3 regions of the Neorhizobium fuzhouense genome follow, and region 1 is predicted to be linked to each of the others. Evidence: predicted binding sites of a transcription regulator. Region 1 holds the regulator's gene; each other region holds the start of a gene.

Region 1 (7,659 bases):
CACAGAGCGTTCTGACGGCCGGCTTCGTGATGGGCATCATGCTGATCCCTTACGTCTCCTCGCTGTCGGACGACATCATCACGGCGGTGCCCCGCGCCATGCGGGACGGCTCGCTCGGCCTTGGCGCGACGCGATCCGAAACGGTCAAGCGCGTCATCCTGCCGGCAGCACTTCCCGGCATTGTCGGCGCCATCCTGATGACGGCCTCGCGCGCCATCGGCGAAACCATGATCGTGGTTCTGGCCGCCGGCGTTGCCGCCCGCATGCAGATCAACCCGTTCGAGCCGATGACCACGGTGACGGTAAAAATCGTCAACCAGCTGACGGGTGACCTCGAGTTCACCTCGCCGCAGACGCTGGTTGCCTTTGCGCTCGGCATTACGCTCTTTGCCATCACGCTTTGCCTGAACATCTACGCGCTCTACATCGTGCGCAAATACCGGGAGCAGTACGAATGAGCCAGGTCATCACGCCTTCGGCCGCACCGGCCGCCGCTCTTGGCCGCCCGCGCCGCGATATCGGGATCAAGCGCCGCTATGCTGCCGAACGTCGTTTCCGCGCCTATGGCATTGCCGCGATCCTGTTCGGCCTCGTCTTCCTGTTCATCCTTCTTTGGTCGGTCGTCTCCAAAGGCTATACGGCCTTTCAGCAGACGATGATCACGGTGCCGGTCGAGTTTTCCGAGCAGCTGATCGATCCTAAGAATGAGCGGGCAAGCAATCCGCAGAAGCTTTTGACCGCCAATTATCCGGTCCTCGCCCGCACTGCGGTGGCCAAGGTTCTGGGCGTTGCCGAAACCGACCGCACCGCCATGCGCGATGTGGGCCTGATGCTGTCTGACAGCGTGCGCTCGCAGCTGCGTGACCTCGTCGTTGCCGATCCCTCGATCATCGGCAAGACGCAGACGGTCCAACTGCTCGCCTCGGGCGATACGGACTCGGCCTTCAAGGGGCAGATCAACCTGTCGGTCACCGAAAACAACCGCAAGGTTTCCGACCGCCAGGTCGGCTGGATGAACCAGATGGCTGAAAGCGGCGTTCTGGCCAAGCATTTCAACACCGGGATCTTCTTCAACGGTGCTTCCAGCCGTCCGGAAGCAGCCGGTGTCGGCGTGGCCCTGATTGGCTCCTTCTACATGATGCTGATCGTGCTGGTGTTGGCGCTGCCCATTGGTGTCGCCGCGTCGATCTATCTGGAAGAGTTTGCCCCGAAGAACCGTTTCACGGACCTGATCGAGGTCAACATCAACAATCTGGCCGCCGTGCCCTCGATCGTCTACGGCCTGCTCGGGCTTGCCGTCTTCATCAACTTCATGGGCCTGCCGCGCTCGGCCTCGCTGATCGGCGGCCTGGTGCTGACGCTGATGACCCTGCCGACGATCATCATTGCCACGCGTGCGGCGCTGAAGGCTGTGCCGCCGTCGATCCGCGCCGCAGCGCTCGGGCTCGGCGCCTCCAAGATGCAGACGATCTTCCACCACGTCCTGCCGCTTGCCATGCCCGGCATTCTCACCGGCACCATTATCGGTCTTGCCCATGCGCTGGGCGAAACCGCACCGCTTCTTCTCATTGGCATGGTCGCCTTCGTCGCCAATTACCCGACGACGCCGCTCGACCCGTCGACGGCCTTGCCGGTGCAGATCTACATGTGGGCAAACGAGGCGGAGCGCGCCTTTGTCGAGCGCACCTCCGGAGCAATCATCATCCTGCTCCTGTTCCTCATTGTCATGAATGTCGGCGCGATCCTCTTGCGTCGTCGCTTCGAACGGCGTTGGTAGAAGGATACGGCCAATGAACATGATGTCGGAAGCAGCAGTTGAAAAGGCTCTGGATCAGAAAATGAATGACGTTTCCTACAAGATGGTGGGCAAGGACGTTTCCGTCTATTACGGCGAGAAGCGGGCCCTCTTCGACGTAAATCTCAATGTCCGCGAAAATACGGTGACGGCGCTGATCGGCCCTTCGGGCTGCGGCAAGTCCACCTTCCTGCGTTGCCTCAACCGCATGAACGATACGATCGAAAGCTGCCGCGTCACCGGCCGCATCACGCTCGATACCGACGATATCTACGATCCGTCGATCGACGTGGTGGAACTGCGCGCCCGCGTCGGCATGGTGTTCCAGAAGCCGAACCCGTTCCCGAAGTCGATCTACGAAAACATCGCCTACGGTCCGCGTATCCACGGTCTTGCCCGCAACAAGGCGGACATGGATCAGATCGTCGAGGCAAGCCTGCAGCGCGCCGGTCTCTGGAACGAAGCAAAGGACCGCCTGCACGAATCCGGCACCGGCCTCTCGGGCGGCCAGCAGCAGCGCCTGTGCATTGCCCGCGCCATTGCCGTGTCGCCGGAAGTCATCCTGATGGACGAGCCCTGCTCGGCGCTCGATCCGATCGCGACCGCGAAAGTGGAAGAGCTGATCCACGAGCTGCGCAGCAATTACACCATCGTCATCGTGACCCACTCGATGCAGCAGGCGGCCCGCGTCTCGCAGCGCACCGCCATGTTCCACCTCGGCCAGCTGGTCGAGGAGAACGACACCGACAAGATGTTCACCAACCCGGATGATCAGCGCACGCAGGACTACATCATGGGTCGCTTCGGCTGATTGCCGCCGCCGATCCCTGCCTGCCGCCTTGTGCTGACACCCCTATCCGAGGACGCCAAAATGCCTTCGCACATCCTTTCGGCCTATGACGAAGACCTGAAATACCTCAACCGCCGCATTTCCGAAATGGGCGGCCTTGCCGAGCAGATGTGCGGCGATGCCGTGCGCGCGCTCGTCAATTCCGATGGCGCGCTTGCCCAGAAGGTCATCTCCGACGACGTGATCCTCGATCACGCCGAGCGCGAGATCCAGGAAAAGGCGATCGTGACGATTGCCAAGCGCCAGCCGATGGCGGCGGATCTGCGCGAAATCATCGGCACGCTGCGCATTGCAGCCGATCTCGAGCGCGTCGGCGATCTGGGCAAGAACACCGCCAAGCGCGTCATTGCCGTGCAGGGCACCGGCGTTCCGCGCAAGCTTGCCCGTGGCCTCGAGCATCTGTCCGAGCTGGCGCTCGTGCAGCTGAAGGAAGTGCTCGATGTGTTCTCCAGCCGCTCGGTGCAGAAGGCGGAAGCCATCCGCCAGCGCGACGAGGAAATCGATGCCATGTACACCTCGCTGTTCCGCGAGCTGCTGACCTACATGATGGAAGACCCGCGCAACATCACGTCGTGCACGCATCTCCTGTTCTGCGCCAAGAACATCGAGCGCATCGGCGACCATGCCACCAACATCGCCGAGACGATCTATTACATTGCAACCGGTGCCCAGCCGGAAGGCGAGCGCCCCAAGGATGATACGTCCAACACGCTTGGTGCCGTGGCCGAGTAAGGCCATACTGACGGAGTGCCTGAACCATGCTGCCCAAAATTGCGGTTGTGGAGGACGAGGAAGCTCTCAGCGTCCTCCTGCGCTATAATCTCGAGGCCGAAGGCTACGAGGTCGAGACCATCCTGCGCGGCGACGAGGCGGAAATCCGCCTGCAGGAGCGGTTGCCGGATCTCTTGATCCTCGACTGGATGCTGCCGGGCGTCTCCGGCATCGAGCTTTGCCGGCGCCTGCGCATGCGTCCGGATACCGAACGCCTGCCGATCATCATGCTGACGGCACGCGGCGAGGAAAGCGAGCGTGTGCGCGGTCTGGCGACCGGTGCCGACGACTATGTGGTAAAGCCCTTCTCGACGCCGGAACTGATGGCGCGTGTGAAAGCCATGCTGCGCCGCGCCCGGCCGGAGGTTCTGTCGAGCGTGCTGCGCTGCGGCGATATCGAACTCGACCGCGAAACGCATCGCGTTCACCGCAAGAGCCGCGAAGTGCGGCTTGGGCCCACCGAGTTTCGCCTGCTGGAATTCCTGATGACATCGCCCGGCCGCGTCTATTCGCGCTCGCAGCTTCTCGATGGCGTCTGGGGTCACGATATCTACGTGGACGAGCGCACCGTCGACGTGCATGTCGGGCGCCTGCGCAAGGCGCTCAACTTTTCCAACATGCAGGATGTGATCCGCACCGTGCGCGGCGCCGGCTATTCGATGGAAGCCTGAGGCGGTCCCCGCACGCCGGTTTTGCCAGACCCAAAACGTTCAACGCCCGGTGGCCCTGCTGCCGGGCGTTTGTCTTGTCCCCAGTCACCGGTCACTGCCGAGCGCGCAAAAAAAACGGGCGCGGGGCCCGTTTTTCGTTCGCATCGGCTGACGATCCCTTAAGGATCAGGCGCGGGCAGCGGCCGAGATGTTGGCGGCCTTGCGACGCTCGTTCACCGGCTGGTAGGCAAGCCGCGCGTGATACTTGCAATAGGGCGAGGTATCGGCAGATTCCGAACCGCAGAAGTGGAAATCGTCCTTCAGCGGGTCGCCCATCGGCCACTTGCAGGTGCGCTCGGTGAGATCCGTCAGCGACAGCTTGCGCGACATCGGCACGACGACATTGCTCGGTGCCTTGAATTCTGCCGGTTCGGCGGCTTCGGCCTCGACCTCTTCCGTCACCAGCGTGGCGCCGAGCGGACGGGTAACGGTGCGGGTGGGGGCGCCGGCCGGGGTGCGGGCGGCAAAGTTTGGTGCGCGCGGCGCCGACGTGGTGCGCTTGGCGGGCGCGGTGCGCGCCGTTGCCTGCGTGCCGCCGGCCTTTGCGCGGCCCGGCAGGTTGAGGCGATGCACCTTGCCGATCACGGCGTTGCGGCTGACGCCGCCCAGCTGTGTGGCGATCTGGCTTGCGCTCAGGCCTTCGGCCCAAAGCCGCTTTAGTCTCTCGACGCGCTCGTCCGTCCAGTTCATGCTGTCTCTCCGCCTTAGAGCATCTGTGCGAGACAGAATCGTTCACCCTCCGGCGGGAGGATTTCCTGCCGGACATACCATATCTATACGTTTGGTGACTAGTTCCGCCGCATGCAGTCTAGTAATTGATCTTTAACCTATCGGCCCGGGGACTCGCTGACAAGAGTCGGTGGAATCGCCGCGAATCGATTTCCGGGTTTTCCCCAACTTGCTTTTAAGGCGAGTCTTTTTTGTCACAGCGCGAAAGCCTGGCGCAAGCCAGCCTCACGCAGCGGAAATCCCCCGGAATTCAAGCGATTTGTTGACAGTTGATCCTGAAATGCAGATAGTGCGCCTGCCGCCGCTCAAGGCGGCATTTTTGATTTCTGGTTTGCGTTCGGGCAGCCCGCGGGCGCTTGGACGGATGATTGCCCAAGGAGTGATGTCGCCATGGCTGAAGCCGCGCTTTTCGACACCTTTGCACGGGCCCCGCTGCGTTTTACGCGTGGCGAGGGGGTCTGGCTCGTGACGGAAACGGGCGAGCGATATCTCGATTTCGGTGCGGGCGTCGCCGTCACCTCCTGCGGCCATTCCAACCCGCATCTGGTCCAGGCCCTGAAGGATCAGGCCGAAAAGGTCTGGCACCTGTCCAACCTCTACGAGATCCCCGATCAGGAGCGGCTGGCCCGTCGTCTGGTCGAGGCGACCTTTGCCGATAAGGTGTTCTTCACCAATTCGGGCGCGGAAGCGCTGGAATGCGCCATCAAGACCGCCCGCCGCTACCATTTTTCCAAGGGTCACCCGGAAAAATTCCACATCATCACCTTCGAAGGCGCCTTCCATGGCCGCACGATCGCGACGATCGCCGCCGGCGGCCAGGAAAAATACATGGAGGGCTTCGGCCCGAAGGCGCAAGGCTTTGACCAGGTTCCCTTCGGCGATCTCGAGGCGCTGAAGGCCGCCATCACGGAAAACACCGCAGCCCTGCTGATCGAGCCGATCCAGGGCGAGGGCGGTATCCGCGTCGTCGCCAAGGAATTCCTGCGCGAGCTGCGCCAGATCTGCGATGACCGCGGCATTCTCCTGATGTTCGATGAAGTGCAGTCCGGCGTTGGCCGTACCGGAAAATTCTTCGCCTATGAGGCAACCGGCATCGCGCCCGATATCATGGCCGTTGCCAAGGGCATCGGCGGCGGCTTTCCTTTCGGGGCCTGCCTTGCAACCGCCGAGGCAGCGTCCGGCATGAAGCCCGGCATCCACGGCACGACCTATGGCGGCAATCCGCTCGCCATGGCCGTCGGCAATGCCGTGCTTGACGTCGTGCTTGCTGATGGCTTTCTGGAAAACGTGCGTGACGTGGCGCTCGTCTTCCGTCAGGGCCTTGCTTCGCTAAAAGACCGTTTTCCCGATGTGATCGAGGAGATCCGCGGCGAAGGCCTGATGCTCGGCATCAAGGCGCGCGTGCCGGCCGGCGATCTGGCGCTTGCCATGCGGGAGGAGCATCTGCTCGGCGTTCCCGCCGGGGATAACGTCATCCGCCTGCTGCCGCCTCTGGTGGTCACGGCGGATGAGGCCCGCGAGGGTCTGGCGCGCATCGAACGGGCTGCCGAAAAGCTCAGCCGCGAACAGTTGAAGAAAACGGCCTGACGGGCTCTTTCGTAACGCAAGGGCCGCCGGACGGCGCCCCGATGGATTGGACCATGGCATCACCTAAGCATTTTCTCGATCTCTCGGCGGTTTCGTCCGGGGAACTGCGCAGCATTCTCGACGACGCCCGCACCCGCAAGCAGGCCACCAAGGCCGGCACGGCGGACAAGCCGCTCGCCGGCAAGATGCTGGCGATGATCTTCGAAAAGCCGTCGACGCGCACCCGCGTATCCTTCGATGTCGGCATGCGCCAGCTCGGCGGCGAGACGCTGTTTCTCTCCGGCACCGAAATGCAGCTCGGCCGCGCCGAAACTATTGGCGACACGGCCAAGGTCCTGTCGCGCTATGTCGATGCCATCATGATCCGCACCACCGATCACAAGCGCCTGCTGGAGCTTGCCGAACATGCGACAGTGCCCGTCATCAACGGCCTGACCGACGAGACGCATCCCTGCCAGATCATGGCGGACCTCCTTACCTTCGAGGAGCATCGTGGACCGGTGGCGGGAAAGACCTTTGCCTGGACCGGCGACGGCAACAACGTGCTGCATTCCTTCGTCGAGGGCGCTGCCCGCTTCGGCTACCGCATGAACATGGCCGTGCCGCTCGGGTCGGAGCCCTCCGACAAATATCTCAACTGGGCGCGCAACAATGGCGGCGACGTCAAGCTGTTCCATGATGCCGAGCGGGCCGTCGAAGGCGTCGACATGGTCGTCACCGATACCTGGGTCTCGATGAACCAGGAGCACAAGGCGCGCGGCCACAATGTCTTCCAGCCCTTCCAGGTCAACAGCCAGCTGATGCAGCGGGCGGGTGCCGATGCGCTGTTCATGCACTGCCTGCCGGCCCATCGCGGCGAGGAAGTCACCGACGAGGTGATCGACGGCCCGCAGTCGGTGGTCTTCGACGAGGCGGAAAACCGCCTGCATGCGCAGAAGTCGATCCTGGCCTGGTGCTTTGGCGCCGTCTAGGCGTGTTGGGCGCCCGGCTTGATTTAGCGGCCGGGCCACCCCATCTGTCGGCTTTCCAATTGCGCCCTTAACCCTGCCGGTTCGGGCGTTTCAAGACATATCGTCGGCCTCTTTGCCCGGTCAGCGGTTCCGCTCGGCCGCCTTTTGTGCGAAATGGGTGCTCCGGCGTGAAGGAGTAAGTCATGGCAGAAGCTGTAGTGGACCTGAGTGAACTTGATCTGGCGGGCGATGACCGCGTCATCCCGT
Region 2 (7,659 bases), on a different contig from region 1:
CACCCGGCGCGACGTGCGCGACCAGTTTTTGGCCAAGCCCCTGCCGGACGATCTGGTGCGCCGGCTTCTGGAGGCGGCCCATGCAGCCCCCTCGGTTGGCTTCATGCAGCCATGGAGCTTCATCCTTGTCCGCGACCCGCAAACGCGCCAGCGTGCCGTCGAGGCATTTTCACGCGCCAACGATGAAGCCGCCGCGCTGTTTGCCGACGAGCGACAGGCGCTCTATCGCAGCCTGAAGCTCGAAGGGATCGCCAAGGCGCCGCTTTCCATCATCGTCACCTGCGATCCGGACCGGGCAGGGCCGGTGGTGCTCGGGCGCACGCACAATCCGCGGATGGATGTCTATTCCACCGTCTGCGCCGTGCAGAACCTCTGGCTTGCCGCCCGCGCCGAAGGCGTCGGCGTCGGCTGGGTCAGCATCTTTCGCGACGAGGACGTGCGCGCGCTGCTCGGCATTCCCGATCGCATCGAGATCGTTGCCTGGCTCTGCCTCGGCTATGTCGATGAACTTTATGACGCGCCGGAACTGGCGTTGAAGGGCTGGCGCCAGAGACTGCCCCTCGATGACCTCATCTGCACCGAAAGATGGAAAGACCCGAAGCTCTGAACGATTGTCGGATCTTGCCGCTCACTGCGTGGGCTGCGCACCCGGCATCTTGGGATGGGCCAGATCGATCTTTTCGTCGGGAAAGAACATCGGTCCCACCATGCGCACGGGTTTGGACGGATCCCAGTCGCGTTCCGGTGGCCCCTGCGGTCGCGCGGCCTGCAAGGGCTCGATCTTTGACTGCAGGCTGAGGATGGACGAAGAGCCCGACAGACCTGCCCCCGGAATTGCAGAGGGCGTTGACGGCACCTGCGGCAGGACGGCAGGGCGCGGTGCGAGCCTCTCCTGCTCGACGGCGGCATAATCGATTTCACCACAGCGCAGGCTGAGCATCTCGGCGCGGATATCGTCCTCGCTGCGCTGGGGAGCCGACACCACGCTCATCTGGCCTTGCCGACGGGCAATCATGGCGCGCCGGTTGGTCTCCATGGCCGACAGGGCATCGTTGAGCGCGATGCAGGGGTCCGGCGCGCCGTTCTGAAAGGTGACGATGCTGCCGGTACGGCAGCGCAGTTCCTGCATTTCCAGGCGGACGTTGCGGATTTCACGGTTCTGGGCCGCAAGCAACTGGGGAAAGCCGCGACCTGTGTCAGGCGCGCCGACCGTCGAGGGTGTCGCGGCAAGTTTTCGCCCAAGCGTCAGGCATCGTTCGACATTCTCCGCGGCATGCGTGACCGCAGGCACGAGGAGAAATACGGTGGTCAGCAGCGATGGAATTCGCATCGAAAGCGTCCGTCGATGGCACAGGACCCGAAGCGGCGGAATGCCACTTCAGGTTCAGATGTGATAGATCACCGCAAAATCTAGCGCACGTTTTTGTTTTAGCCAGAGGTGACGGCAAAGTCCGCATGCGAGGCTTCCACCACAGCAAGCGCTGCCATGTTGACGACGCCGCGCGAGGTGACAGAGGTCGACAGGATATGCGCCGGCTGGGCTGCCCCGAGCAGGATCGGACCGACATGCAGCGCATCCATCATGGTGCGGGCAATGCCGAGCGATATATTGGCCGCATCGAGGTTCGGGAAGACCAGCAGATTGGCTTCGCCGACCAGGCTGCTGTCCGGCAGGGCGCGCTTGCGCAACTGTTCCGAAAGCGCTGAGCCGGCCTGCATTTCACCGTCCACTTCCAGATCCGGCGCACGCTGGCGGATGATCTGCAGGGCCGCCCGCATCTTGGTGGCGCTTTCGGAATTGCGCGAACCAAAATTCGAGTGGCAGATCAGGGCAGCCTTCGGCGTGATGCCGAAGCGGCGGATTTCCTGCGCGGCGAGCACCGTGATTTCGGCGATCTCTTCTTGCGTCGGGTTGTAGTTGACGAAGGTGTCCGTGAAGAAGACCGGTCCCTTCTGGGTGATCAGCAGGCTGAGGCTTGAAAAGGCGCAGACGCCCTTCTGCTTGCCGATGATCTGGCCGACATCCTTGAGGTGGCGGTCGAAGCGGCCTTCGACGCCGCAGATCAGCGCATCCGCCTCGCCACGCTTCACCGACAGGGCACCGATGACGGTGTTGTTCGTGCGAACGATGGTGCGGGCGGCTTCCGGATTGATGCCGGCGCGGCCGACAAGCGCGACATAATCATCGACGTAATCGCGGTAGCGCGGATCGTCTTCCGGATTGACCACGGCAAAATCGACATTCGGGCGAATGCGGATGCCGAAACGCTTGAGGCGGGCCTCGATGACGGAGGGACGGCCGATCAGGATCGGCACGCCGGTCTTTTCCTCGAGCAGAACCTGGGCGGCGCGCAGCACGCGCTCGTCTTCGCCTTCGGCAAAGATCACGCGGTTCTTTTCCGCCTGCTTGGCGCTGGTGAAGATCGGCTTCATCACAAAGCCGGAGCGCCAGACGAAGCGGTTCAGCTGGTCGAGATAGTGGTCGAAATCGGCGATCGGACGCGAGGCAACGCCGGTTTCGGCGGCAGCCTTGGCAACCGCCGGCGCGATGCGCAGGATGAGTCGCGGATCGAACGGCGAGGGGATCAGGTAGTTCGGACCGAAGACCGGCGTTTCGTCGGCATAGGCGCGCGCGGCCACGTCGGAGATTTCCTCGCGGGCGAGGCCTGCAATCGCCTTCACCGCCGCCATCTTCATTTCTTCGTTGATCGTGGTTGCGCCGCAATCAAGCGCACCGCGGAAGATATAGGGGAAGCAGAGGACGTTGTTGACCTGGTTTGGGAAATCCGAACGGCCGGTGCAGATCATCGCATCGGGACGGGCGGCACGCGCCAGTTCCGGCATGATTTCCGGCGTCGGGTTGGCAAGCGCCATGATCAGCGGCTTTTCCGCCATCTGTTCCAGAAGTTCCGGCTTCAGCACGCCGGCGGCCGACAGGCCGAGGAAGACGTCCGCACCGGCAATCGATTCGGCAAGCACGCGCTTGTCGCTCTTCTGGGCGTAGATTTCCTTCCACGGATCCATCAGCACGTTGCGACCGTCATAGACGAGCCCTTCGATATCGTGGACCCAGATGTTTTCGCGCCGAGCGCCGAGCGAAACGAGAAGGTTGAGACAGGCAAGCGCTGCCGCACCGGCGCCGGAGGTGACGATCTTGACGTCTGCAATCGGCTTGCCGGCGAGTTCGAGACCGTTGAGGATGGCCGCCGCCACGATGATGGCCGTGCCGTGCTGGTCGTCGTGGAAGACCGGAATGTTCATCTTCTCGCGCAACTGGCGCTCGACCTCGAAACATTCCGGCGCCTTGATGTCTTCAAGGTTGATGCCGCCAAAGGTCGGCTCCAGCGCCGAGATGGTGGACACCATGGCCTCCACCGTATCGGCGGCCACTTCGATGTCGAACACGTCGATGGCGGCAAATTTCTTGAAGAGGACGGCCTTGCCTTCCATCACCGGCTTGGAAGCGAGCGGCCCGATATTGCCAAGGCCAAGCACGGCCGTGCCGTTCGACACGACGCCGACGAGGTTGGCGCGCGCGGTATACTCGGCTGCCATGTCGGGATTGTCACGAATGGCAAGGCAGGGGGCGGCCACCCCCGGCGAATAGGCAAGCGCCAGGTCGCGCTGGTTGCCAAGCGGCTTGGTGGCGACGATTTCCAGCTTGCCGGGACGCGGATAGCGGTGGAAAAACAGTGCCTGCTCATCCAGGTCCGCCTTTGCGGTGTCCTTGTCCACAGGTGTATTGCCCTGCTGCTCCATCGCCATTCTCCTATCAGTCTTTTGTCTTGGTCTGTCTCTTACATCAAACGACGCCGGGGAACAGTAGTGAAATATTGGGGAGGATGACACAAGCCTGTGTCTCTGTTGCCGCATCTACCCGCTTGCTGGAGCGACAAGGTGCCCCGAGCGCCTTGGCTGTCATGTTCCTGAAATACGAGTCTGGTTTGGACAGAGGAGGGCGGTGAGACAAAAAGGTGATCGACATGGCAGAGATACTGGAAACCAGACACTTCAGGACCTTGTTCATTTCCGATATCCACCTGGGTTCCAAGGCAGCCAAGACCGATTTCCTTCTGGACTTCCTGCGCTATCATGAAGCCGACACGATCGTTCTCGTGGGCGATGTGGTGGATGGCTGGCGGCTGAAGCGCAGCTGGTACTGGCCGCAGGGCTGCAATGACGTGGTGCAGAAACTGCTGCGCAAGGCGCGCAAGGGCACCCGCATCGTCTATATTCCAGGCAATCACGACGAATTCCTGCGCGCCTTTCCCGGCGTTCACTTCGGCGGCATCGAAGTGGCCGACCGCATGGTCCACGAGGCGGCCGACGGTCGCAAATACCTCGTGCTGCATGGCGACGAATTCGATGTGGTCGTGCGCAATATCCGCCTGCTCGCCTATCTCGGCGACTGGGCCTATGACGCGGCCATTGCCATCAATGTCGTGCTGGCCGCGGTGCGCCGGCGCCTCAATCTGCCCTACTGGTCGTTTTCCGCCTGGGCAAAACTGCAGGTCAAACAGGCGGTCAATTTCATCGGCGAATTCCAGAAGGTCGTGGCCGAGGAAGCCCGCCGCAACAATGTCGATGGCGTGATCTGCGGCCATATCCATCACGCCGTGATGGAGGACATCGACGGCATCCGCTACATCAACACCGGCGACTGGGTGGAAAGCTGCACGGCGGTCGTCGAACACAGGGACGGCACGTTCGAGCTGATTTCCTGGCAGCATTCCGGACAGAAGGCGGAAGCGCCGGTTCTGCTGTCGCCCCCCGTTCCGGCAAAGGGTGACATGCAGGCGGCCTGAAGCGTGATGGCGACAAGGCTGGTGCGTCTTTGAAGGCGCGGGCGCTGCAAGCCTGTAGCGCCTCTTGCCCGTGCATGGTAAAGCGATCAAATAACTGACGATTCCCCGATCGCCGCACCCGCCGTCCGCATGGGAGCCCCCGTGGCCCAGGCTGTTTCACCGATTGCCATTCCGCGCCTGTTTCCCGTTCGCTGTGCGCTGGCCTATGGCGCGGCGCTCGGCGTCAATGGCATTCTCCTGCCGTTTTTTCCGGTCTGGCTGAAATCGCTGGCGCTCACCGACTGGCAGATCGGCCTTATCCTGTCGCTGCCGATCGTGCTGCGGGTGCTGTCGGCGCCGGTGGCCGGCTTTCTGGCCGATCGGCTGTCGGAACGCGTCCGCATCCTCCTCTTCTCCGCCATCCTCTCCATCACCACGGCGCTTCTGCTGATGGTGGTCGACGGGTTCTGGATGGTGCTCCTGGTGTTTGGTCTGCAGGGGGCAGCCTTTGCGCCGTTTACGCCGATCCTGGAAAGCATCACGGTGATGGGCGTGCGCCGCTGGGGTTATCGCTATGGCACGATCAGGGTCTGGGGCTCGATAGGCTTTGTGGTGACGACGCTTCTGGCCGGCTGGGCCGTGCAGCGTTTCTCGGCGTCCATAGTGCCGCTCAGTGCCGCCATCGCCTTTTCGCTGACACTCGGCGCGGCCCTCATCGTGCCGCGGCTCGGCCGTGCGGTTGCCTCTCCGGCGAAAGCGGATCCGGACAAAGGGCAGGGTGCCGCACGCCAGCGGGCGCTTCCCGTCGAGCCGGACCTCAACCTTCTGATGATCGGCTGCACGCTGGTCCAATCCACCCACGGCATGTATTACGCGTTTTCCGGCATCCATTGGCAGCAGCTTGGATTTTCCGGCTCGCAGATCGGCGTCTTGTGGTCGGCGGGCGTGGTGGCGGAAATCCTGTTCTTCTTCCTCTCGGGCCTGATTGCCCGCAAAATCTCGCCGATTGCGCTGATGACCTTCGGCTCGGTGGTGGCGGTGCTGCGCTGGCTTCTTTTCGTTCAGCCGCTCGGCTTTGCCGCCGCCACGCTCTTGCAGTGCAGCCATGCCTTCAGCTTCGCTTTCCTGCATTTCGGCATGCAGCAGAAGATCGTCGAGAGCGTGCATGAAAGCCGGGAATCGACGGTGCAGGGGACCTATTTCTTCTATAACGGCGTGTTTCTTGCCGCCTCGACCTTCCTCTCCGGCCTGATATACCGGGCTCTCGGCCAGAACAGCTACTATCTCATGGCGCTTGTGGCAGCCGGTGGCCTGGTGCTGACGCTGCGGGCTGCCAGACGCGCACCGTCAGCTGCCGTGGCGAAGAAATCCTGCTGATGAGCGCGGGGGACCTAAACGCCCGACAGGATCGCGCCGGCACGCGCCTGTCTTGCTCTCTGCGAGCCTTGCCCGGCATGCGGAAACGACCTGTGGCTTTGAGGTTACGGCCCGGCCTTTTTGCCGTTCGGCGGCATGGCAATTCCCGTGGGCGCGGCTATATTGCGGCTCTTAACCGCGGGATCAACCGTGCGTTCGAGCAGTAACAGATGCCCATGAAGCCGAAGCCCGTCGACGACCGGTCCGCCACAATCGAAAAAGATGACACTGCTGGCGAGGGGCAACGCTATCTCCTGTCGGGGGACTGGCGCAATCGCGGCATTGCCGGGGTCCTGAAAGATCTTTCGGCGCTGGAGCAGGAAACCGCGGGCGGGCGGCTGGAGATCGATGTCTCGGCGATCGAGCAGGTGGATACCTCCGGTGGCTGGCTCATCCGGCGGCTGATCAATGCGCGCCGGGCCCACGGCGCCGATGCCGTCGTGGTGGGCGCAAGCGAGCAGTTGAAGGAACTGCTCGACGTCATGCCGCAGGAAACGCCGGCGCCGCCTGCCAAGACCGCCGCCAATGCCTCCCTGTTCGAACGCGTGTTTACGCCGCCCGGTCGTGCCGTGGTGGAGCTGTGGCAGGATGCGGTGGCCGCAATGAACATCCTGGGCTCTGCCGTTGGCGGTGCGCAGCTGAAGCTTGGCCGCGGCACCGGCATCTCGCCGGCCTCCGTCGTCACCCATATCGACCGGATGGGCGTGCGCGCCGTGCCGATCATCATGCTGATGTCCTTCCTGATCGGCGCCATCATTGCCCAGCAGGGCGCCTTCCAGCTGCGTTATTTCGGCGCCGAACTGTTCGTCGTCGATCTCGTCGGCATCCTGCAGCTGCGCGAAATCGGCGTCTTGTTGACCGCCATCATGATTGCCGGCCGCTCCGGCAGCGCCATCACCGCCGAGATCGGTTCGATGAAGATGCGCGAGGAAATCGACGCGCTCACCGTCATCGGTCTCAATCCGGTCGGCGTCCTGGTCTTCCCGCGACTGGTGGCGCTGACCATCGCGCTGCCGCTTCTAACCATCGTCGCGAATTTTTCCGCGCTCTTCGGCGCAGCAATCGTGGTATGGCTGTATTCGGGCATCACATTCGAGACGTTTCTCGGCCGCCTGCACGAGGCTGTCGAATATTCGTCCGTCGCGTCCGGCATGATCAAGGCGCCGTTCATGGCGCTTGCCATCGGCATCGTGTCGGCCGTCGAGGGGATGAAAGTGGGCGGCAGCGCCGAATCGCTCGGCGCCCATGTCACGGCTGCCGTGGTGAAGTCCATCTTCGTGGTCATCCTGATGGATGCGATTTTTGCAATCTTCTACTCCGCAATCGATTTTTAGGATGGGTATGGCCGTTCAGGACACTGTGATTGATGAGATCGAGCATCCGGAGCCCGGGAGCGTCATCCTGTCCGTGCGCGACCTCACGGTGGCATTCGGGTCAAAGACCGTGCTCGAAAACCTCG
Region 3 (7,659 bases), on a different contig from region 1:
GAACGGCGTGTCGAAGCCGCAGGCGAAGAACATTTTCGAGCTTCTGGCAAAATTCGCCAATTACGGCTTCAACAAGTCGCACGCCGCCGCTTACGCCATCGTCTCCTACCAGACGGCCTATATGAAGGCGCATTATCCGGTCGAGTTTCTCGCCGCATCGATGACCTACGATATGGCGAACACCGAAAAGCTCAACGATTTCCGTCAGGATGCGGCGCGTCTCGGCATCAAGGTCGTGCCGCCCTCCATCCAGACCTCGTTTCGCATGTTCGAGACGGGCGACAATTGCATCTTCTACTCGCTGAACGCCATCAAGGGGGTCGGCGAATCGGCGGTCGAGCACATCGTGGCCGTGCGCGGCGACAAACCCTTCGAGAGCATCGAGGATTTCTGCCTGCGCATCGATCCGAAGCAGGTGAACCGCCGCGTGCTGGAAAGCCTCATCTATGCCGGCGCCTTCGACTGCTTTGGCCGCGACCGCGCCGAACTGATCGGCGGCATGGAGCGCATCATGGGCTATGCGCAGCGGGCGGCTGAAAACAAGACCAGCGGCCAGTCCGACATGTTCGGCTCGGGCGGCGGCAGCGCTTCGCCGGAACGGTTGAGCCTGCCCGCCTTCAATCCGTGGCTGCCGTCTGAAAAGCTGATGCGCGAATACCAGGTGCTCGGCTTCTACCTCTCGGCGCATCCGCTCGACAGCTACAAGGACGTGCTCGCCAAGATGCGGGTACAGAACTTTGCCGAGTTTTCCGCCGCCGTCAAAGCCGGTGCCAATGCCGGGCGCCTTGCCGGCACCGTCACCGGCAAGCAGGAGCGCAAGACCCGCACCGGCAACAAGATGGGCATCGTCACCTTCTCCGATGCCACCGGCCAGTTCGAAGCGGTGCTGTTTTCCGAGGCGCTTGCCCAGTACCGCGACCTCCTGGAGCCCGGCAAATCGCTGGTGATCACCGTACAGGCCGACGAGCGGCCGGAAGGCATCGGCCTTCGCATCCAGACGGCGCAGTCGCTTGAGGAAAAGTCGGTGCAGATGCAGAAGGCGCTTCGGGTCTATGTGCGCGATTCCGGCCCGCTCAAAACCGTCGCGCGCCATCTCAATGCCCGTGGCGACGGGCTTGTCTCCTTCGTCGTCATCAAGGAAGACGGGCGGCGCGAGATCGAGGTGGAACTGACGGAGAAATACCGCATCTCGCCGGAAATTGCCGCCGCCCTGCGCGCCGCCCCCGGCGTGCTGGATGTCGAACTGGTCTGATCGGCGCGGCTCGGCGCGGTGCCGGGCATGCCGATATCCGGCTGTGTATCAGGCCCTGGGGCCGCGATGGGTGAGGGTGATGAAATCCGTGCCGGCTGTCGTCTCGATGCCGTTGCCGGTATCGGTGATCGTCAGCGACGTGCCGGTCGACATCGTGGTGCTGATTTTCATCCGCACATCTTCGGGAATGCTGATCCGGTCGAGCACGGCGCTCAAGGCACCCGGTCCCTCAGGCGCCGCTTGCGTGATGGCAAGCCGCTTGCGGTCGGCGTCGGAGAGATCGTTTTGCAGCGAAAGACCGCGCCACTCCGCATCGCCCTTGTCGCGGTCGATGCCGATGACGCTCAGAAAATGCGTACCGAGCGCCCGCTCGGGATCCTTGAAGGCCACCGGTTCGGAGAGAATGTCCTGAAAACCCTGGCGCACCAGGATCTGCCCGGCGGGCGGTGGGGTGCGGCCGGCCGAGGCATAGAGGGCGGCGAGAAGATCGGGGGTCAGCTGCGGCCCCTTGAGCGGCAGCGCCTTCCAGCGCTTGAAACCGGCAAGCGCACTGCGCGTCGCACTCCCCATGATGCCATCGGCGGTGCCGGCATCAAAGCCGAGTTCGCTCAGCATGTCCTGTACGTCGCGCACTGTGTCCTTGGCGTCGCGCCGGGTAATCAGAATGCGCAAAGGGGCCGGTTCGCTCGCGGCGGCAGCCTGCGGGGGATTGCCCGCTTGCGGTGGCGTCACGGTCTTCTCCGGAGCGCCTGATACGGGGACCGGCGCGGGCGGCATGTTCATCGCCACCTGAACCTCGCCCGCACCGCCATGGGCGGCGGACGAACGCAGGGACACGTCCGACAGCAGTTCGTCGGGCGGTGCTTCCGCGAGCGGCGAAAACAGCGCGGCATGGCGCACCGGCTGCGGCGCAACGGCGCTGTCGCTGATGATCACATGTACGCCGCGGGTTGTCATGCGGTACAGCTGCCTTGCAAATTCCGCCGGCATCCGCACGCAGCCATGCGAAGCGGGATAGCGCGGCACGCTGTTTGATTCGTGCAGCGCAATGCCCGACCAGGTCAGCCGCTGCATCCACGGCATCGGCGCTGCCGAATAGATATTGGATTCGTGGTACTTGCGCTTCTCGAGCACGGAAAAGATGCCCGTCGGCGTGTCATGGCCCGGCTTGCCGGTAGAAACATTCGAACGCGCCACGATCCGGTCGCCGTCATAGACCGTCAGCTGCTGGCTGTCGGTCGACACGATGATCTGCAGGGTGCGGGCTTCCTCGGCCGCCGTGGTCGGAAGGGCTGTCCCCGACACCAGCACAAGCGCCAGCGTGGCAGATCTCAACATGGCAAACCTCATAACGCAGTAAACAGGCAGCCAGCCTATGCAGACAAGTTTAACGAAGTTTTAGGACGCCCTCCGAGCGCCGCGCCGGATTGTGGGGCAGGTATCACGTTCCGGTGATGGAACACGCCGTCACCGTTTTGGCCGTATCACCCCAAAGGTATAACCCGTCTCGACGGCGGTCTTGCCAAATTTATGGCGCAGCTTGTCCATGGCCGCTTCCGCCGCCGCCCGTCGGCCGGCCTGCTCGTCAACGAGATCCGGCGGATCGGCGCGCGCCGGGTCTGTGAGGTCGCTGACGCCGATGCCGATCAGGCGGAACTTGGCGCCATCGGTTTCCTTCTCCAGCAGGCTGAGGCCGGTGCGAAAGATCCGGTCGGCGAGCTGAGTCGGGTCTTCCAGCCGCCGGTTGCGGGTGCGGCTCTTGAAGTCGGCCGTCTTCAGCTTCAGCACCACGGTGTGGCCGGCGATTTCCTGATGCTTCAGCCGGCCCGAAACCTTTTCCGACAGCCGGCGCAGGATCGGCACCAGATCCTCGAAGCGCGAAATATCCTCGAAGAAGGTGGTTTCGGCAGAGACGCTTTTTGCGGCCTCATTGGCATGCACCGTGCGCTCGTCAATGCCGCGCGACAGCCGCGACAGCCGCTGGCCCATCGCTCCATAGCGGCGCATCAGGTCGGCCTCCTGCATCACCTGCAACTGGCCGATGGTGCGGATGCCGTCGGCCTCGAGCGTTGCGGCAAGCGCGCGGCCCACACCCCAGATGGTGGTGACCGGGCGCGGGGCGAGAAAGGCCACGGCCTCTTCCTGGCCGATCACCGAAAAGCCGCGGGGCTTCTGCAAGTCGGACGCGACCTTGGCGAGGAACTTGCAATAGGAGAGCCCGACCGAGAGCGTGATGCCGATCTCCTTCTCCACCCGCCTTGCCAGCCGGGCAAGAATCTTTGCCGGCGGATCGTGATGCAGGCGCTCGGTGCCGGAAAGATCGAGAAAGGCCTCGTCGATGGAAATCGGCTGCACCAGTGGCGTCAGCTCCTCGAACAGCCGGCGCACCTCGCGGCCCACCTTGACGTATTTTTCCATATTGGGCGGAATTACCACTGCATCGGGACAGGCCTCCAGCGCCTTGAACATCGGCATGGCCGAACGCACGCCGCTGATGCGGGCGATATAGCAGGCGGTGGAGACGACGCCGCGCTTGCCGCCGCCGATGATCACCGGTTTGTCCGCAAGCTCCGGATTGTCGCGCTTTTCGACGGAGGCATAGAAGGCATCGCAGTCGATATGGGCAAGCGTCAGGTCGTAGAGTTCCGGATGATAGACGAGACGCGGGCTGCCGCAGGCGCGGCAACGCCGGTTGCCGACCGGCTGGCCGGTCAGGCAGTCGCGGCAGAAGCCTGGATCATGGGACGCAGCAGTCGTCATCGCAAGGAACAAATGTTGAACATCCGCACCATAACGCTGAAAAGGTGGCCGCACAAGCGACCGCAGCCGGCGCCGCGAGGCCTGCCTGTGGATGGCCGCACAGCCCCCTCGCTGGCGGCTTCCGGCAAAGGCAGTGTGCATCAGCAGATGGCCATTTGCATCCCCGCCTGCACTTTTTACGCGTTTAGGCCGCATCCGTTACATAACTGTCATCCCGACTTTCTAGGAAGGAGCGGACACAAGTTTGTGAGAGGGACACCACAATGCGCCAACTGTTTCTAGCTCTGACATCTGCGACCATGCTTGCCGGTGCAGCCAGCGCCGCAACGGTCTATCCGCTTGACCGCGCCACCGTGCTGGTCGGTTCGCCGTTCGATTTCAAGGTCGAGTTTTCCAAGGTCGTGAAGCCGGAAGACGTCAAGGTCACCGTCAACGGCGAAGCCTACGAGACCGTCTTCGGCAAGGCAGCGAATTTCGTTGCCGAGGAGAATGGCAAGGAAGACAAGGTTCTGGGCTCCGCTCTCATCCTGCGCGACCTGACCATCGCCAAGGCCGGTACCTACAAGGTTGACGTTTCGGCCGGCGACGAGAAGAAGACGGTCAGCTGGGATGTGTATGGCACCGCTGCCGCCCCGAAGGCCAAGAACATCATCTTCCTGCTCGGTGACGGTCTGTCGGTTGCCCATCGCACCGCTGCCCGCATCATGTCGAAGGGCATGACCGAGGGCAAGGCCAACGGTCGTCTGGCCATGGATGACGTTCCCCCGGTCGCCTTCATCGGCACGTCCTCGACGCATGCCATTGCAACCGACAGCGCCAATACGATGTCGGCCTACATGACCGGCCACAAGTCGCGCGTCAACGCGCTTGGCGTGTATGCCGACCGCACGCCGGCTTCGCTGGACGACCCGAAGGTCGAAACCATTGCGGAAGCGCTGCGCCGCACCACGAAGAAGTCGATCGGCATCGTGTCGACGGCCGAAGTCGAGGATGCGACGCCGGCTGCCCTCGTCTCCCATACCCGCTCGCGCAATGACAAGGCCGAGATCGTCGGCATGCTGTATGGCGTGAAGCCCGATGTCCTGCTCGGCGGCGGCTCTGCCTACTTCCTCGCCAAGGACGTGCCCGGCTCCAAGCGCAAGGACGACAAGGACTACATCGCCTTGTTCAAGGAGGCCGGCTACGGCCTGGCGATCAACAAGACCGAACTGGCTGCCGCGTCCGGTTCGAACCAGGACAAGCTGCTTGGCCTTTTCCATACCGGCAACATGGATGTGACGCTCGACCGCGAGTTCCTGAAGAAGGGCACCGTCGACAAGTTCCCCGACCAGCCCGGCCTGGTCGACATGACCAAGGCTGCCCTCGACAAGCTGTCGAAGAACCCGGACGGCTTCTTCCTGATGGTGGAAGGTGCATCGATCGACAAGATGAGCCATCCGCTGGACTGGGACCGCGCGGTTGTCGATACGATCGAGTTCGACAAGGCGATCGGCGTTGCCCGCGCATTTGCCGAGAAGAACCCCGATACGCTGATCGTCGTCACCGGTGACCATACGCATGGCGTCTCGATCATCGGCACCGTCGATGACGACAAGCCGGGCACCGAAATGCGCGAAAAGGTCGGCACCTATGACGCCGCCGGCTTCCCCAACTACGAAGACAAGAACGGCGACGGCTATCCGGACAAGATCGACGTTTCGCGTCGCCTGTTCATCGCCGCCAACAACGGCCCGGACCATTACGAAACCTTCCGTCCGAAGCTCGACGGTCCGTTCGTTCCGGCCATCAAGAATGAAAAGGGCGAATACATCGCCAACGAAGCTTACAAGGATGTTCCCGGCGCCGTCTTTGTGCAGGGCAATATCCCCAAGGATGGCGACAGCGGCGTTCATGCCGTCGACGATGTCGTGCTGCAGGCCGCCGGCCCGGGCGCCGAAGGCTTCCGTGGCTACATGGAGCAGAGCGATGTCTACCGCGTACTGGCCGATGCCTTTGCCCTCGGTGCCGTGAAGAAGTAAAATCTAAAGGCCTTCAGGAACGGGACAGGCGGCATCTGCCGCCTGTCCCTGTCGCTTTTAAAAGAGGTGCGGTCATGAATCAGACAGTGAGAGGCGGGCTGAAGCGCCGGCAGGTGCTCGGGGCAATGGCTGCATTGCCCTGTCTTGCATCGCCGTTGAGCGCGAGGGCCGAGGAACGGCTGGGGTTCGGCGAACTCTACAAGAGCTTCGGCGTGCTCGGGCTGTCCTTTTCCGACAAGGTCAATCGCCTCAAGGGACAGGACGTGTCCATCACCGGCTTCATGGCCCCGCCACTGAAGGCGGAGGCCGCCTTTTTCGTGCTGAGCGAAATTCCGATGTCGCTCTGCCCGTTCTGCTCCTCCGATGCGGACTGGCCGGACAATATTCTGGTTGTCTATCTGGCGCGCAAGCAGACCTTCGTGCAGTTCAACGCGCCGATCCTGGTCGAGGGCGTCCTGGACCTGGGCTCCTGGTCGGATCCTGAAACCGGCTTCGTCAGCCAGATCCGCCTGCGCAATGCCTCATTCAAGACGGTCTAGGTGATGCTTTCCCTTGATATCAATGGACTGGAGATGCGGTATCCGGGACTTGCAGCGCCCGTCCTTGCGATAGACCGGCTGCAGGTTCCGGCCGGCACGCGCCTGTGCATCACCGGGGCGTCCGGCTCGGGAAAAAGCACGTTCGTCAACGCCATGACCGGGCTCGAGCGCATCCGCCACGGATCCGTCTCCTGGAACGGAACAGACCTGACCCGCCTGTCTGCGGGCGGACGCGACGCCTTCCGGGCCCGCCATATCGGGCTGGTCATGCAGGATTTCCATCTGTTTCCCGGCCTTTCCGCCTTCGAAAATGTCGTGCTGCCGGTGCGACTGGCGCGCCGGCTGACGAGTACGGAAGCGCAGCGCGCACGCTTTCTGCTGGACGTGACGGGCATTGCACGTCCGCAGCAGAGGATCGAAACTCTGTCGCGCGGCGAAATGCAGCGCGTTGCCGTGGCACGCGCCCTGCTGTTGAAGCCGGGCGTCATTGTCGCCGACGAGCCGACGGCAAGCCTCGACAGCCAGGCGGGCGAGCAGGTGGGCGAACTTCTGGTGCGGCTGTCGCGCGAGGAGGGGGCAACGCTGATCGTCGTCACGCATGATCCGGCATTGGCTGCGCGGCTCGACCGCCATATCCGGCTTGTCGCCGGCGCCATCGTGGAAGACAAAGAAGGAGTGCAGTCGCCATGATCCGGTTCATCCTCGCCGATCTCAGGCGGTTTGGCGGTGGTGCGCTGTCGGTCGTCATCCTCATTGCGCTCTCCGTCGCTCTCTCCGTTGCGGTGACGCTGCAGGAGAGGGCCGTGCGGCTCGGAAGCGCCCGCGCGGCGGAAAAATTCGATCTGCTGGTCGGGGCGCCGGGCAGCGAGACGCAGCTTGCGCTGTCGGCGGTGTTCCTGCAGCCGGCGCCCCTACCGCTGATGTCCGGCAAGGTGCTGGCGAAGCTTGCCGCAGATCCGCGTGTCGCGCTTGCAGCCCCCGTCGGTTTCGGCGATTCCAGTTTCGGTTTCCCCATCGTCGGAACCACCACCGCCCTGATTTCGGCGCTCTCGCCGCAACTTGCCGATGGCCTGCCGTTTTCGCGTCTCGC

The links. The regulator PhoB, encoded in region 1, activates phosphate uptake and scavenging genes when phosphate is short. The targets are predictions, from matches to a motif close to TGTCATNNANCTGTCAT.
Region 2: a site for PhoB is predicted at 3,917-3,933, ahead of ACEXP3_RS14710 (UDP-2,3-diacylglucosamine diphosphatase). Genes of this name have one in related genera too.
Region 3: a site for PhoB is predicted at 4,209-4,225, ahead of ACEXP3_RS00285 (alkaline phosphatase). Genes of this name have one in related genera too.

Annotation. Positions count from the first base shown of each region.
Region 1 is NZ_JBHFFP010000006.1:6,595-14,253, reverse strand. Features, by position in the region: gene pstC (phosphate ABC transporter permease subunit PstC) at 1-458, shown strand, start outside; gene pstA (phosphate ABC transporter permease PstA) at 455-1,777, shown strand; gene pstB (phosphate ABC transporter ATP-binding protein PstB) at 1,791-2,606, shown strand; gene phoU (phosphate signaling complex protein PhoU) at 2,667-3,377, shown strand; gene phoB (phosphate regulon transcriptional regulator PhoB) at 3,404-4,087, shown strand; gene ACEXP3_RS12190 (GcrA family cell cycle regulator) at 4,253-4,816, opposite strand; gene ACEXP3_RS12185 (aspartate aminotransferase family protein) at 5,246-6,442, shown strand; gene argF (ornithine carbamoyltransferase) at 6,496-7,413, shown strand; gene ACEXP3_RS12175 (Hsp33 family molecular chaperone) at 7,596-7,659, shown strand, end outside.
Region 2 is NZ_JBHFFP010000007.1:219,838-227,496, forward strand. Features, by position in the region: gene bluB (5,6-dimethylbenzimidazole synthase) at 1-607, shown strand, start outside; gene ACEXP3_RS14700 (hypothetical protein) at 629-1,330, opposite strand; gene ACEXP3_RS14705 (NADP-dependent malic enzyme) at 1,429-3,759, opposite strand; gene ACEXP3_RS14710 (UDP-2,3-diacylglucosamine diphosphatase) at 3,984-4,805, shown strand; gene ACEXP3_RS14715 (MFS transporter) at 4,947-6,161, shown strand; gene ACEXP3_RS14720 (ABC transporter permease) at 6,377-7,534, shown strand; gene ACEXP3_RS14725 (ABC transporter ATP-binding protein) at 7,542-7,659, shown strand, end outside.
Region 3 is NZ_JBHFFP010000001.1:50,817-58,475, reverse strand. Features, by position in the region: gene dnaE (DNA polymerase III subunit alpha) at 1-1,252, shown strand, start outside; gene ACEXP3_RS00295 (L,D-transpeptidase family protein) at 1,301-2,590, opposite strand; gene ACEXP3_RS00290 (DNA polymerase IV) at 2,720-4,012, opposite strand; gene ACEXP3_RS00285 (alkaline phosphatase) at 4,276-6,030, shown strand; gene ACEXP3_RS00280 (hypothetical protein) at 6,105-6,569, shown strand; gene ACEXP3_RS00275 (ABC transporter ATP-binding protein) at 6,573-7,259, shown strand; gene ACEXP3_RS00270 (FtsX-like permease family protein) at 7,256-7,659, shown strand, end outside.